2 regions of the Megamonas sp. Calf98-2 genome follow, and region 1 is predicted to be linked to the other one. Evidence: riboswitches for the same ligand, from Rfam matches in the RefSeq annotation. Region 1 holds a riboswitch; the other holds the start of a gene.
The links. Region 1 has a riboswitch for thiamine pyrophosphate ahead of thiS (sulfur carrier protein ThiS). Riboswitches for the same ligand answer to the same signal wherever they lie in the genome.

Region 1 (7,562 bases):
GCCAAAAGGTTGTCCATTTCAAAATCGCTGTAAATACTGCAAAGATATTTGTAAACAGGAAAAGCCAAAATTAAAAGAGATATCAGTTAATCATCATGTTGCTTGCCACCTAGTTTAATTTTCTAGGATAACATATCCCTCCTAAAACACCTATAAGAAAAATATTTTTTATAGGTGTTTTTTCTTAAAAATTTATTGATTATAATTATTAAGGAGTTTTCAACAATTATGCGAAAAAAGTTATTAACTAAATTATTAATGGCTACTATTTTATCTACAACAATATCTACAGGAGTTGCTTTTGCAGAAACACACACAGAAGATATTGATAAAACAAATAATAAAATTGTAGAAGAGCAACAACAAACTACTATTAATAAAGAAAAACAAGATATACTCACTATTAAAGGGTTAAGTCGTTATGATATCCGCCATGATAATCGACCAGGTAAAAAAGGTGAAACGCGTAAATCTTTATGGCGTACACGTTTAGAACCAACTATAAATATTGATAATGGCTGGAAAATAAAAAATCGTATAGACTATGAACAAAATTATAAAGCTAAGGGAGCTGATAAATCCCATTTTTATAATCGTATGCTTTATCTACAAGGACCAGCGTTTGGCGGAACAATTTCTTTAGGTAAAGTAGATTATGCCGATTTTGCTAATATGGATATTGCCTATGGTATGATTTTTGATGATTATATTAAAGGTATAAAATACGCTTATACAGATAAAGATACTAAAAATATTTATACAGCAATGATAGGTAATTTTGATTCACCATATAACGACAATGTTAATGGGAAAATGCATTATAATGGTAAACAAGCTTATCCAGAAAATGATGCTATGCATTATGTAGGATTACAAGCAGAAATGCCTATCTCAAATAAATTAATGACAGGACTTGCTTATCATAATATAAGAAGTGGAGAACTTGAAGATACTCAGCAAATTCTTGAAGTTGCAGGAGAATATAAATTGGATAATAATTTTAAATTAGGTGGTGTATATGCTTTATCTAATTTAGATGCTAATAAATATGACTTGGGCAATAGTGCTCAAGAACAAGCTTATATTTTTCAATTAAATTATAAAGGTGCAAAACGTACTATACCAAATACGTATGGATTATGGGTTGCATATAAAAATATTGGAGAACTAGCTACATTTTTACCAACATATACTAATAGCTTCACAGGCGAACAAGGTTATGAATTAGGGGCTAGATATATATTTGCTAAAAATTTAATGGGTGAAGTTTCATATTTTAATGGTAATGATATTGAAAATGATAAAACAAAAACACGTTGGTTTGGTCGTTTAGAATATCGTTTTTAAATAAAATATAATTAGGAGATTTTATGTTATCACAATTAACTTATAAAGAATATCTAAAAGTAACTATTCCCTTTATGTTATCCACAGCTACACAGCCACTACTAGGAGCTGTAAATACTGCTGTTATGGGACATATGTCAGAAGCTTTTTATATAGCTGCTGTTTCTTTGGGAGTAATTTTATTTAACAATATATATTGGTTATTCGGATTTTTGAGAGTATCTACTACAAGTTTTTCCGCTCAAGCTTTAGGCAGTGAATCTGCCAAAGATAAATTTTTAGCTTTAGCTAGACCACTACTTATAGCTATAGTAATAAGTTTAATATTTTTAATCATTTATCCGTGGATTTTCAAATATTATGTGTTGCTAATGAAGCCTGAAAGCCAAATTGTTGAATTGATGAAAAATTATTGTGATATCATTATATGGGGAGCTCCGTTTGTTTTAATCAATTATGTAACGTTAGGCTGGCTCATGGGGCAGATGATAATTCGCTATACTATGTTTATGCAAATATCTATGAATGTGTTGAATATCATTTTATCTATCGTATTTGTATTTATCATGGATATGAATATTCAAGGTGTAGCCTATGCTTCTTTGATTGCTCAAATATATGGTTGTATTGTAGGGTTTATCGCTATTTATAAGCGAGGGAACTTAATCATTTGCAGTGAATACATTCAAAGTTTAAAAACTTTACAGCCTTTTTTAGCCATGATGAAGGTAAATGTGGATTTAATGTTTCGCATTGTTTGTTTATTGACGATAAATAATTTATTTGCCATAGCTGGGGCAAGCATGGGAACTGTTACACTAGCTAGTAATGCTATTATCTTAGAAATTATTTTTATTGTGGTCTACTTTATTGATGGTATGGCAAATGGTGTGAGTGTATTTTCAGGAAAAGCAAAGGGATATAAGGATATAAATTTATTAAATTCAGTATTAAAGATAAGCTTAAGATGCTTAGCTGTATTTATAATTTTTATTTCAGTGATTATGTATATCACTAAATCGTATTTTATAAATATGATGACTGATTTGGCAATTGTGGCTAATTATGCTAACGATTATAGTATCTATCTGATTTTGCATCCAATATGTGCCTGTGTGGGACTGCTTTTATATGGTATGTATACAGGTATTGGCAATACAGCTTCTATCAGAAATATGATGTTTGTCGCTGTGATATTTTTCTATATCTGCCAAAAATATTGATGTCTTATCTAGGTAATGATGGTATATGGCTGACATATAATTTAACGTATTTATTAGAGTCAATCATTCTCATTTTGTATTTACCGTCGTTAAAGAAATATTTTAATTAAAGAAAACCTACTATAGATTACTTTTAAATAAGTTAATTTATAGTAGGTTTATTTTTATAATACGTTATATTGTTTTAAAGCATAAGCTATGCCATCATTATCTACATCTAAAGTGATGAAATCTGCTATCTGTTTTAAATTATCATTAGCATTTCCCATAGCTATACCATATTTTACAGCTTCAAGCATTTCCACATCGTTTCCGCCATCACCAAAAGCCATAGCTTCATTAATATCTATGCCGTAGTAAGCTAAAACTTTTTTGATACCTGTGCCTTTACCGCCATCTTTAGGAATAATATCTGTAAAATATGGGCACCAACGAACAGCTTTGCAATTTGGCAAATATGGTAAGACTTCTTGTTCTTCATCTTCATTTAAGAAAATATTCAATTGATATGTTTTATGATTGCATACACGACTTACGTCATCAAATGCTCTATCAGGTGCAGTATCTCCTAAAGTTTCTTTTAATTTTGCTAAGCGGTCATTATAGAGATTAAAATAAAAATAATCTATTTCCATAAAACCACAAGCGATATCTTTATCTTTGATGTAATTTGTAAATTGGATTAAATCTTCACGATTTAAATATTCTTCGTGTAAGATTTTCCCTATACTATCATAACAATATTGACCATTAAAAGTAATATAACCAGTGAATAAATCGCCAAATTCATCAATTAAAAATTTCAAGTCATATGGCGGACGACCAGTTGCGATAAATAATTTTATTCCTTTTGCTTTTAAAGTATGTAAAGCTTGTATCGTAGATTCAGGAATTTTATGTGTTTTAAAACTAACTAAGGTACCATCAATGTCAAAGAAAATAGCTTTTATCATCATATCACCGTACTTTCATTAAAATCATAAAATATAAATCAATTATAACAAATTTTAAGCTAGTACGTATATTGTTTTTATGCTATATTATAAACAATAATTATTGACTAGATAAATATAGAAAGAGATGTGAATGATTTTCATGAATGCAACTTTAAAAAATATTACAGCTATGCTTATTTTTGGTAGTATTGGGTTATTTGTGCGCAATATCGAACTTGCAAGTTCGCAAATAGCTCTAGTGCGTGGTTTTGTAGGTGCTTTTATTTTATTTATCGCTATGGTATTTTTGCACAAAAAAATAAATCGAAATGCTTTGATAAAAAATTTACGTTATTTATTAATAGCTGGCGTAGCTATAGGTTTTAACTGGATTTTTTTATTTCAAGCATATAATTATACAACGATAGCTACAGCGACACTTACATATTATTTAGCACCTACTTTTGTAGTATTGTTATCTCCATTTATACTGAAAGAAAGTTTATCTTTATTTAAAATCATCTGTGTAATTTTATCTTTATTAGGTATGGCATTAGTCGCTGGTATATTCAATGATAATCAATCTGGTGTGAATGATTTTATCGGTGTATTGTATGGAATATCTGCTGCATTATTTTATGCGATTGTAGTCTTAGCAAATAAATTTTTCAAAGATATTTCTGCCATTGATAGCAGTATTGCTCAATTATTATTAGCTTCAATAATTTTATTGCCTTATGTAATCTATCAGGGAAATTCATGGAGCATGAGTGGTTTTTCATTATTATCTTTGGCTATATTAGGTATTATACATACAGGTATAGCATATTTATTATATTTTTCTTCACTACAAGAATTACCAGCACAAAAAGTTGCTATTTTTAGTTATTTAGACCCAGTAACTGCGATTATTTTATCCACAGTTCTTTTAGTTGAGCCTATGAGTATTTCTCAATGGATTGGGGCGATTTTGATATTAGGTTCTTTACTTGTCAGTGAGTTGTTCAAGAAAAATAATTAAACTTATTGACAAATGATAATTTATAAATTATATTGTATATATAAATTAATAACAGGGAGCTAGTAAACTGGCTGAGAGGAAGTTGTGAACTTCGACCTATAACCTGATTTGGATAATGCCAACGTAGGATAATAATTATGATGTATTTGCAATTAGAAGAGATGGCATTTTGTCATCTCTTTTTTATTTTAGCACATCTATATATTAATTTTTAAAATCACATAGAGTTGACCATGTGATTGAACAGGAGTTCATGAAGGGGTGCACCACCGCGGGTGTATCTTTTTGTGGACTCCTTTTTTAATAAAATTTTTAAAAGATAAAAAATAAGGAGGTCTTATTTTGATAATAGTTAATGGACAAAATCAAGAAATATCTTTGCCTATGGATTTAGTTACTTATTTGCAAGAAAATAATTATCCTTTAGATAAGATAGCTATAGAGTTAAATGGTCAAATAATCCCTAAAGCAAAATATGCGCAAACTATTTTAAATCCTAATGATAAATTAGAAATCGTAACTTTTGTTGGTGGTGGCTGATAATGGCAGATATTTTGGCAAAAGAATTAATTTATCAAACTTTAAATGACCGCCATGGCATAGTCAATCAAGAAAAATTGAACAACGCTAAAGTGGCTATAGCCGGTCTTGGTGGTTTAGGCTCTAATATCGCTGTGGCACTAGCTAGAATAGGTGTAAGTCATTTACATTTAATTGATTTTGACAAAGTAGATATCAGCAATCTCAATAGACAACATTATTTCATCTCACATCTAAATAAATATAAAACACAAGCTTTAGCCGAGCAGTTACAAATGATAAATCCTTATTTAAATATCGTTACTGATTGTATAAAGGTAACAGAAGATAATATTTTTTCATTATTTAAAGATGAAGATATCATCTGTGAAGCTTTTGACGTTCCTGAAAATAAGGCGATGTTAGTAAATAAGGTATTAGAACTTTTCCCTGAAAAATATATTATCTCAGGAAGTGGTATGGCGGGTTTTGGTCATAGCAACGAAATTCATACTCGTAAGGTGATGGGCAAATTTTATATCTGTGGTGATGAAAAAACTGCATTATCCAATGAAAATAGTTTAATGGCTCCTAGAGTAGCTATTTGTGCTGGTCATCAAGCAAATTTAATCACTCAATTGATTTTAGAAAATAATTTATAAAGAAGGTATCATATTATGTGGCAATTAGGAAAACATCAATTCAATTCAAGATTTATTTTAGGTTCTGGTAAATATTCTTTAGAATTAATCCAAGCAGCAATTAATGAAGCAAAAGCTGAAATTGTAACTTTAGCACTTCGCCGTGTAAATAATGGCGGTATGGCTAATATTTTAGATTACATTCCTAAAGATATAGCATTACTTCCTAATACTTCTGGAGCTAGAAATGCTGATGAAGCAATTCGCATAGCTCGTTTATCTAAAGAACTTTGTGGCAGTGACTTAGTAAAAATTGAAATTATGCGTGATAGTAAATATCTTTTACCTGATAATTATGAAACTATCAAAGCTACTGAAGTTTTAGCTAAAGAAGGCTTTACTGTTATGCCTTATATGTATCCAGATTTAAATGTAGCTAGAGATTTAGTAAATGCTGGTGCTAGTTGTGTAATGCCTCTTGGTGCTCCCATCGGCTCTAATAAAGGTTTATGTACAAAAGAATTTATTCAAATTCTCATAGATGAAATCGACTTACCAATTATCGTAGATGCTGGTATTGGTAGACCTTCTCAAGCTTGTGAAGCTATGGAAATGGGTGCCACTGCTATTATGGCTAATACTGCTATAGCAACAGCAGGTGATGTCGTTCGCATGGCAAAAGCTTTTAATTATGCTATTGAAGCAGGACGCCTCGCTTATGAAGCAAAATTAGGTCGTATAAAAGCACAAGGAGCAAGTGCATCTTCTCCATTGACAGGATTTTTACAAGATTAATTATTAATTTAATCAGTAATAATTGTGAGGTAAGATGAATGAATAAAGATAATCATATTAATGAAAGTATTATTAATGATGAAGTAAGAGCTGAATTAAAAAAAGAACGTATTGACCATATGGCATATTTACCAGATATGGAAGTTATACCTAGTGATATTTTAGATAAGGTTATAGCTGATATAGATAGTTATGATTATGATAAATATACAGCCCAAGATGTACAAACTGCACTTAGTCATGACCACATTACACCAGAAGATTTTAGAGCTTTATTATCTCCAGCAGCACTTCCATTTCTTGAACAGATAGCACAAAAAGCTCAAAAAACTACTAAGAGATTTTTTGGTAATTCTATCTATATGTTCACACCAATATATATTGCCAATTACTGCGAAAATTATTGTATCTATTGTGGTTTTAATTGCCATAATAAAATCAAACGTGCTAAATTGAATTATGATGAAATCGATAAAGAAATGCAGGAAATTGCTAAATCTGGATTGCAGGAAATATTGATTTTAACAGGTGAAAGTCGCAAACAATCCAGTATAGAATATATAGGTGAAGCTTGTAAAATAGCTAAAAAATATTTCCGTGTTATTGGACTTGAAATTTATCCATTGAATACAGATGAATATGCTTATCTACAAAAATGTGGTGCGGATTATGTAACTGTATTCCAAGAAACATATAATAGTGATAAATATGAAACACTTCATTTAGCTGGACATAAACGTATTTTCCCTTATCGTTTCTATGCCCAAGAAAGAGCAATTCGTGGCGGTATGAGAGGTGTTGGTTTTGCTGCACTTTTAGGCTTAGATGATTTTAGAAAAGACGCTTTGGCTACAGGTATGCATGCATATTATTTACAACAAAAATATCCACATGCAGAGATTGCATTTTCTTGCCCTCGCCTTCGTCCAATTATCAATAATGATAAAATCAATCCTAAAGATGTACATGAAGCACAGCTTTTACAAGTTGTATGTGCTTATCGTTTATTTATGCCATCTGCTAGTATCACTATATCTACTAGAGAATGTGCTAGAGTTCGTGATAATCTCGTAAATATCGC
Region 2 (7,562 bases), on a different contig from region 1:
AACGAACCAATTAACAGTAGGATCAATTGGCATATCTACTTTAGCATTATTTAATGTAGCAATACCTGTTAATACTACAGAAGAACCATCTGTTTGAACAGCAGAGCCATTATAGAAAGAGTCAATATCTTCAAGAAAAACTCTCATAGGAATTTTTTCATCAGTATCATTACCAGCTAAATCGATACCTACTAAAGAAACAAATTTAATTTCAGGATGTTGTTTCAATGTAGCAATAATATCTTCTTTTTTAGAATTTGCAGGAATAACATATAATAAATCGTTCATTAAAAGACCCACCTTTTATTAACAAAATTTATGTAGCAACTAAAAAAAGCCGTATGAAAACAAACCTGACTGCATTAATGTCATAAAAACCTATTAATAAAAATATATTGAATAGATATATTAATGCACAGATGTTTCATATGGCTCCATTGCCTTTGCTGTTCTATTTTACGAGATTTATAATATCATATTCAAAAGTATTTGTCTAGTAGTTATTTTTTTATTTTTAATGTAACAGTGTATTTTTATCATTGGCTTTTTATTAAAATTTGTTAAGACTTTTCGATAATATGATATTCTTAACTAACTAAAAAATAAAATAGCACCCTAAAATTAATCTTATTTTAGAGTGCTATTATTTAATTTAAAATTTATGCTTCCATTTTGCGAATTGGATTAAATGTGAATTCTTCACCGTTTACGTTAATATCTACAGTGTCGCCTTCTTTGATATTACCTTTGATGATTTCTTTACTTAATTGAGTTTCTACAGTATGAGATAATAATCTACGAAGTGGACGAGCACCGAAGTTTGGTTCAAATCCTTCATCTGCAAGTTTAGTCAAAGCTTCATCAGACCAAGAAAGTGAAATATTAACTTGATGTTGTAGACGTTTATTAAGATTTTCGAGCATGATGCGAGCAATTTGACGTACTTGTTCTTTAGCTAAAGCTTTGAATACGATAATATCATCAACACGATTTAAAAATTCAGGACGGAAATAATCTTTTAAGATATCGCGTACTAATTTTTCAGCTGTAGCAAAATCTTCTTGATTTAAGATTTCATGACTACCTAAGTTTGATGTCATAATGATAACAGTATTTTTGAAGTTTACAACTCTACCTTTACCATCAGTTAAACGACCATCATCTAAGATTTGTAATAATACATTGAATACATCACGATGAGCTTTTTCAATTTCATCAAGTAAAATTACGCTATATGGACGACGGCGAACTGCTTCAGTGAGTTGACCACCTTCATCATAGCCAACATATCCTGGAGGAGCCCCAATTAAACGAGCTACAGAATGTTTTTCCATATATTCGCTCATATCGATACGAATAATACTGCGTTCATCATCAAATAGACTTTCAGCTAAAGTTTTTGCAAGTTCAGTTTTACCTACACCAGTAGGGCCGAGGAAAATGAAAGAACCAATTGGACGATTAGGGTCTTTGATACCAGCACGAGCACGAATAATAGCTTCACTTACGGCTTTTACAGCTTCATCTTGACCGACAACACGTTCATGGAGAACATCTTCTAGATGTACGAGTTTTTCTCTTTCACCTGTGAGCATTTTAGTAACAGGAATACCAGTCCAACGACTTACTACTTGGGCAATATCTTCTTCAGATACTTCTTCTTTTAAGAGACGATTGCCTTCTTCATCATGAACAGCTTTTTCCATTTCTTCAAGTTCTTTTTGAAGTTGTGGTAATTTACCGTATTTGATTTCAGAAGCTTTGGCATAATCGCCACTGCGTTGAGCTTTTTCCATTTCCGTATTGGCACTATCCATTTCTTTTTTGATAGCACGTAAACGAACAATACCTTGTTTTTCTTTATCCCATTTTGCTTTTAATTCATTTTCTTCATTTTGTAATTTAGTTTTTTCGTCAATGAGTTTGGCAAGTTTTTCTTTAGATGCTTCATCAGTTTCTTTATTTAATGCTTCTTCTTCTATTTGTAATTGCATGATTTTACGACGCAATTTTTCAATAGGTTCTGGCATAGATTCGATTTCAGTACGAAGTTTGGCAGCGGCTTCATCAACTAAGTCGATAGCTTTATCTGGTAAAAATCTATCGGAGATATATCTATCAGATAATACAGCTGCAGAAACAAGTGCATTATCACGAATTCTTACACCGTGATGAACTTCATAACGTTCTTTTAAGCCACGCAAGATAGAAATAGTATCTTCTACAGATGGCTGACCTACCATTACAGGTTGGAAACGACGTTCAAGAGCTGTATCTTTTTCAATATATTTACGATATTCATTTAAAGTAGTGGCACCAATACAACGGAGTTGTCCACGTGCTAACATTGGTTTTAATAAGTTACCAGCATCCATGGCACCTTCAGTTGCACCTGCACCTACTACAGTGTGAATTTCATCGATGAATAATAAAATCTGTCCATCGGATTTAGAGATTTCATTTAATACAGATTTTAGACGTTCTTCGAATTCACCACGATATTTAGCACCAGCGATTAATGAGCCCATATCGAGAGAATATAATGTTTTATTTTTTAGCGATTCTGGAACATCACCTGCTACGATACGGCGAGCTAAACCTTCAACGATAGCAGTTTTACCAACACCAGGTTCACCGATTAATACTGGGTTATTTTTAGTACGACGAGATAAGATTTCGATAGTACGGCGGATTTCTTCATCACGGCCAATAACAGGGTCGAGCTTACCAACTCTTGCCATAGCTGTTAAATCACGACCGTATTTTTCAAGTGATTTATAACCACTTTCAGGATTATCACTATTTACATTTTGTTTACGTTCTGATTTAATTACAGATTGGATTTTATTTTGATGTAGATTGAATTCTCTACATAGTGCTTGCATTTCATCATCGCTATCGCTGACAATAGCTAATAATAAATGTTCTGTACTTATATATTCATCATTCATGTTTTCGGCAAGTTTTGCTGCTCTGCCTAATACACGAACCATTTCAGTGCTCATACCTAGACGGCTTTGACCTTTTACACTAGGAATTTTTTTGAGCATTTGTTCTAGTTTTGCTTTGAGCATAGGTAAATCTACTCGACATTCAGCAAAAATAGTAGCGAGTAAACCTTCAGGTTCTTTGATTAAGGCTGAAAGTACATGAGCTGATGTGATTTCTTGATGATAGCGAAGTGCTGCTTCTTGCTGTGCGGATTGCATAGCTTCTAAAACTTTTTGTGTATATTTTTCTTCACCCATGATGTATACCTCCAAGTCATGATGAGTAGTATTCAAATTAATAAAAGTATAAATTCATTGAAGTAGTTATTATACTAAAATAATAAATTATATTTTACTTTAGTTTTAATATCTGCTTACAAAACATATTATAAAAGCTAAAAGTCAAATTGTCAAACATTATTTTTGACTTTTTGACTTTTCCTTTAAAAAAATTTTAGCTACACTGAAAATCTTTATATTATAATAGGATAGAGGTGATTTTATTTATGGAAAGACTCATAGGTTTTGCTCCATCTATTGATGAAAATTGTACTACTATTATTTTAGGTTCAATGCCAAGTGTAAAATCTTTGGAACAACAACAATATTATGCACATCCTCAAAATAGATTTTGGAAATTAATGGCTATATTTTTTAATGAAGGAATAATACCAACTATTTATCAAGAGAGACTAGATTTATTGAGAAAAAATCATATTGCTCTTTGGGACTCAATAGATTCTTGTATTCGAGAAGGTAGTTTAGATAGTGCCATTTGTGATGAAGTACCAAATGATTTTAAAGCTTTATTTGCTAAATATCCTAAAATAAAAACTATTTGTTTTAATGGCGGAAAATCTTTTCAGTGCTTTAAGAAATATAATAAAGATATTTTAAAAGATGAAACATATACTTTTTATACATTACCATCTACAAGTCCAGCCAATGCTAAATTTCGTTTGCCAATGCTTCAAGAAGTTTGGCAACAAGCTTTAGCTAGACATATAAACAATAAATAGATTTTATAAAATAAAAAAGGTACCTACAAAATATTTCATAGGTACCTTTTCGTTATTATCATGGTAATGTTTTTATTTTATCGATTGGCCAGAAGATTAAAACAGCTTTACCTTTGATTAAATCAAATGGTACCATGCCTACATCAGCGAAACGACTATCTTCGGAATTGTTGCGGTTATCGCCCATTACAAAGATATGTCCTTCTGGTACAGTAGCCAGTGGATAATCTCCTCTAGTTGTGCTTAAGATATATGGTTCATTTTTTAATTCCCCATTTACATAAACATGACCATCTTTAATTTCGATAGTATCTCCAGGAATTGCAATTACACGCTTGATAAAATCACGGCTAGGGTCTTTTGGATATTGGAATACTAAAATATCTCCACGTTCAGGGTCATGTAAATTATAAATAAATTTATTAACGACTAAACGTTCTTGATTTTGTAATGTCGGACGCATAGAAGGTCCATCAACTAAATATAATTCTACTACAAAATGACGAATGAATAAGGCTAAGACAACAGCGATAGCTATGGAAATAACCCAATCTTTAATTTCACTACCTAAAGATGACTCTTTTTTATCAGCCATGATAATCCTCCCTCTACTAGAACATACTAATAAAACAAAAGGGACTTGCCATAGGCAGTCCCTCTTATGAAGATATTAGCGTCTTTCTTTAATACGAGCAGCTTTACCAGTAAGGTTACGAAGATAATAAAGTTTTGCTCTACGAACAATACCTCTACGAGTAACTTCGATTTTTGCAAGGCGTGGGGAATGTACTGGGAAAGTACGTTCAATACCAACACCATAAGAAATTCTTCTTACTGTGAAGTTTTCACGAACGCCAGAACCTTGGCGAGCGATTACAACACCTTCGAACATCTGAATACGTTCGTTGGATCCTTCAACTACTTTTACATGTACGCGAACGCTATCGCCAGGGATGAATTTAGGGATATCGTTACGTAATTGTTCCTGTTCTAAAGCCTGAATAATATTCATTATTTTTCCTCCTTAATTCAAACGTTCATATAAGAATATCTCACAGCGGACCGTTTGTTGCATACTAGGCTATTTTATCATATAAAAATGGGCTATGCAATATATTTTTTGGAGATTTTTCGAGAATTTGACAAATATTTTAGGATAATTTATATTAAAGGCAGAATATGAAAAAGGGAGCTTGTAGACAGGCTGAGAGGAAGTTGTGAACTTCGACCTATGACCTGATTTGGATAATGCCAACGTAGGGAAATATTAGTTTGATTACGTATTTTCAAGGAAATGGCAGGGCTATTTCCTTTTTTTAATATTTTTATTTTTTATGAGGTGATTTTTTGTCTACATTTTTTACATCAACAAATAACTCTAGTTTTAATGTATCATTGATTTGGTTTGGTACAGCAGTTTCTGTGGCTGAAATCATGACAGGAACTTTTTTAGCACCACTTGGCATGAAAGATGGATTTTTAGCTATTTTAGTAGGTCATGTAATTGGCGGAATTATTCTTTACTTAGCAGGGATTATCGGTGCTAATAAACGTTGCAGTGCTTCTGAAAGTATTAATTTATCTTTTGGTAAGTTGGGTTCTGTTAGTTTCTCTCTATTAAATACTATTCAATTAATAGGTTGGACTTCTATAATGACCATCATTGGGGCACAAGCTTTCAATAAATTAATGGCATCTTTATGGAATATGGGAGAAAATACTATTTTATGGACAATTATCATAGGTCTTTTTCCTTGCATTTGGATTTTTAGTACAATGGATTTTGTAAGTAAGATAAATAAAGTAGTAATGCTTTGTTTATTGCTTGCTTCTTTATATTTAGGTTTTGGGGCTGTAGTTTCTGCAAATGAAGTGGTAACTTCTTTAGATGAAAGTATGAGTTTTGGCATGGTGGTAGAATTAAATATTGCTATGTGTTTATCATGGATGCCAGTTATTTCAGATTATACAAGAACACTTAAAAATCAATCTACAGGTACATTGAGCTGTGTAGTGGCATATTGTTTTGGCAGTATTTTAATGTATACAATTGGCTTAGGTAGTGCTGTTCATTATGGGATAACAGATATTTGTGATATTTTCATGTTATCTGGATTAGGTGTTATTTCTTTAGTTGTTATTTTATTATCTACAGTAACAACAAATTTCATTACGATAAATTCTTCAAGTATTTGTTTAAATCATATCAGTAATCAATTAGATGTAAAATATACAGCGTTTTTTGTATGTATAATTTCTACATTGCTTGCTATTTTCTTATCCATGGAACAATATGAAACTTTCCTTTATTTTATAGCAGCAACTTTTGCACCGTTATTTGCTATTGCTTTTTCTGAATATTTCTTTAGCCATAATATTTATCATCAAAATTCACTTATCACTGGTAAAAATTGTCTTTTATGGTTAATTGGTTTTATAGCTTATGAATTGTTGATTGATTATAGCACTTTTATTGGGATTACTGTGCCAGTTATGTTAGCTATAGCCATTATTAATATTTTTGTTAATCAATTGATTGGGGCAAAAAGATTTAGTTTGAATAAGAGATATTAAAAGTATTTTATTATTTAGCCATAAATCTAAAAGTAAACAACATAAATATATTGACAAGGATTTTTTCTTTTGCTAGACTTTATGTACAGCAATGAACTAGAAAAGTAACTTTAATCAGCGAGTAGTGATGGTGTAAGACTACAAAAAGTGAATGGCACTAGGGAGCTTTATAATAATAAATAACATTCTAAAGAGGACTTAAATATATTTAAGTCAATCAGGGTGGAACCGCGGGAATACATCTCGTCCCTGTAACATTTTGTTGTTACATGGGCGAGATTTTTTATTTTGTCGCCCATGAATATCAAGGAGGTATATTTATGACATTTCAGGAAATTATCCTGACTTTGCAGGAATTTTGGTCTAAGCAAGGCTGTATTTTAGCTCAACCTTATGACGTGGAAAAAGGTGCAGGTACTATGAACCCTTCTACATTTTTACGTGTACTTGGCCCTGAACCTTGGCATGTAGCATATGTAGAACCATCTCGCCGTCCAGCTGATGGTCGTTATGGTGAAAATCCTAACCGTTTATTCCAACATCATCAATTCCAGGTAATTATGAAACCATCTCCTGATAATATTCAGGAACTTTATTTACAGAGCTTAGCAAAACTCGGTATTAATGAAAAAGAACATGATATCCGTTTTGTTGAAGATAACTGGGAATCTCCAACACTTGGTGCTTGGGGTCTTGGTTGGGAAGTTTGGCTTGATGGTATGGAAATCACACAGTTTACTTATTTCCAACAAGTAGGTAGTGTTGATGTAAAACCTGTAGCTTCTGAAATCACTTATGGTCTTGAACGTATTGCAATGTATATTCAAGAAAAAGAAAATGTTTATGATATTGATTGGAATGGCACATACACTTATGGTGATGTATTCCATCAAAATGAATTTGAACAATCCACTTATAACTTTGAACTTGCAGATACTGCTCTTTTATTTGACCTTTTCGATAAATACGAAAAAGAAGC

Region 2: linked by a shared signal. The riboswitch ahead of BMX03_RS01025 (cytosine permease) and the one ahead of thiS (sulfur carrier protein ThiS) in region 1 are both predicted to bind thiamine pyrophosphate.

What each region holds. Positions count from the first base shown of each region.
Region 1 is NZ_FOCY01000032.1:6,536-14,097, reverse strand. It holds gene BMX03_RS09280 (ABC transporter ATP-binding protein) at 1-118, shown strand, start outside; gene BMX03_RS09275 (hypothetical protein) at 229-1,347, shown strand; gene BMX03_RS09270 (MATE family efflux transporter) at 1,371-2,570, shown strand; gene BMX03_RS09265 (Cof-type HAD-IIB family hydrolase) at 2,735-3,526, opposite strand; gene BMX03_RS09260 (DMT family transporter) at 3,666-4,526, shown strand; TPP riboswitch at 4,569-4,672, shown strand; gene thiS (sulfur carrier protein ThiS) at 4,869-5,066, shown strand; gene thiF (sulfur carrier protein ThiS adenylyltransferase ThiF) at 5,069-5,707, shown strand; gene BMX03_RS09245 (thiazole synthase) at 5,723-6,481, shown strand; gene thiH (2-iminoacetate synthase ThiH) at 6,520-7,562, shown strand, end outside.
Region 2 is NZ_FOCY01000002.1:75,330-82,891, reverse strand. It holds gene BMX03_RS01050 (type I glutamate--ammonia ligase) at 1-288, opposite strand, end outside; gene clpB (ATP-dependent chaperone ClpB) at 660-3,248, opposite strand; gene BMX03_RS01040 (DNA-deoxyinosine glycosylase) at 3,497-4,009, shown strand; gene lepB (signal peptidase I) at 4,068-4,604, opposite strand; gene rplS (50S ribosomal protein L19) at 4,680-5,021, opposite strand; TPP riboswitch at 5,185-5,291, shown strand; gene BMX03_RS01025 (cytosine permease) at 5,357-6,583, shown strand; gene glyQ (glycine--tRNA ligase subunit alpha) at 6,904-7,562, shown strand, end outside.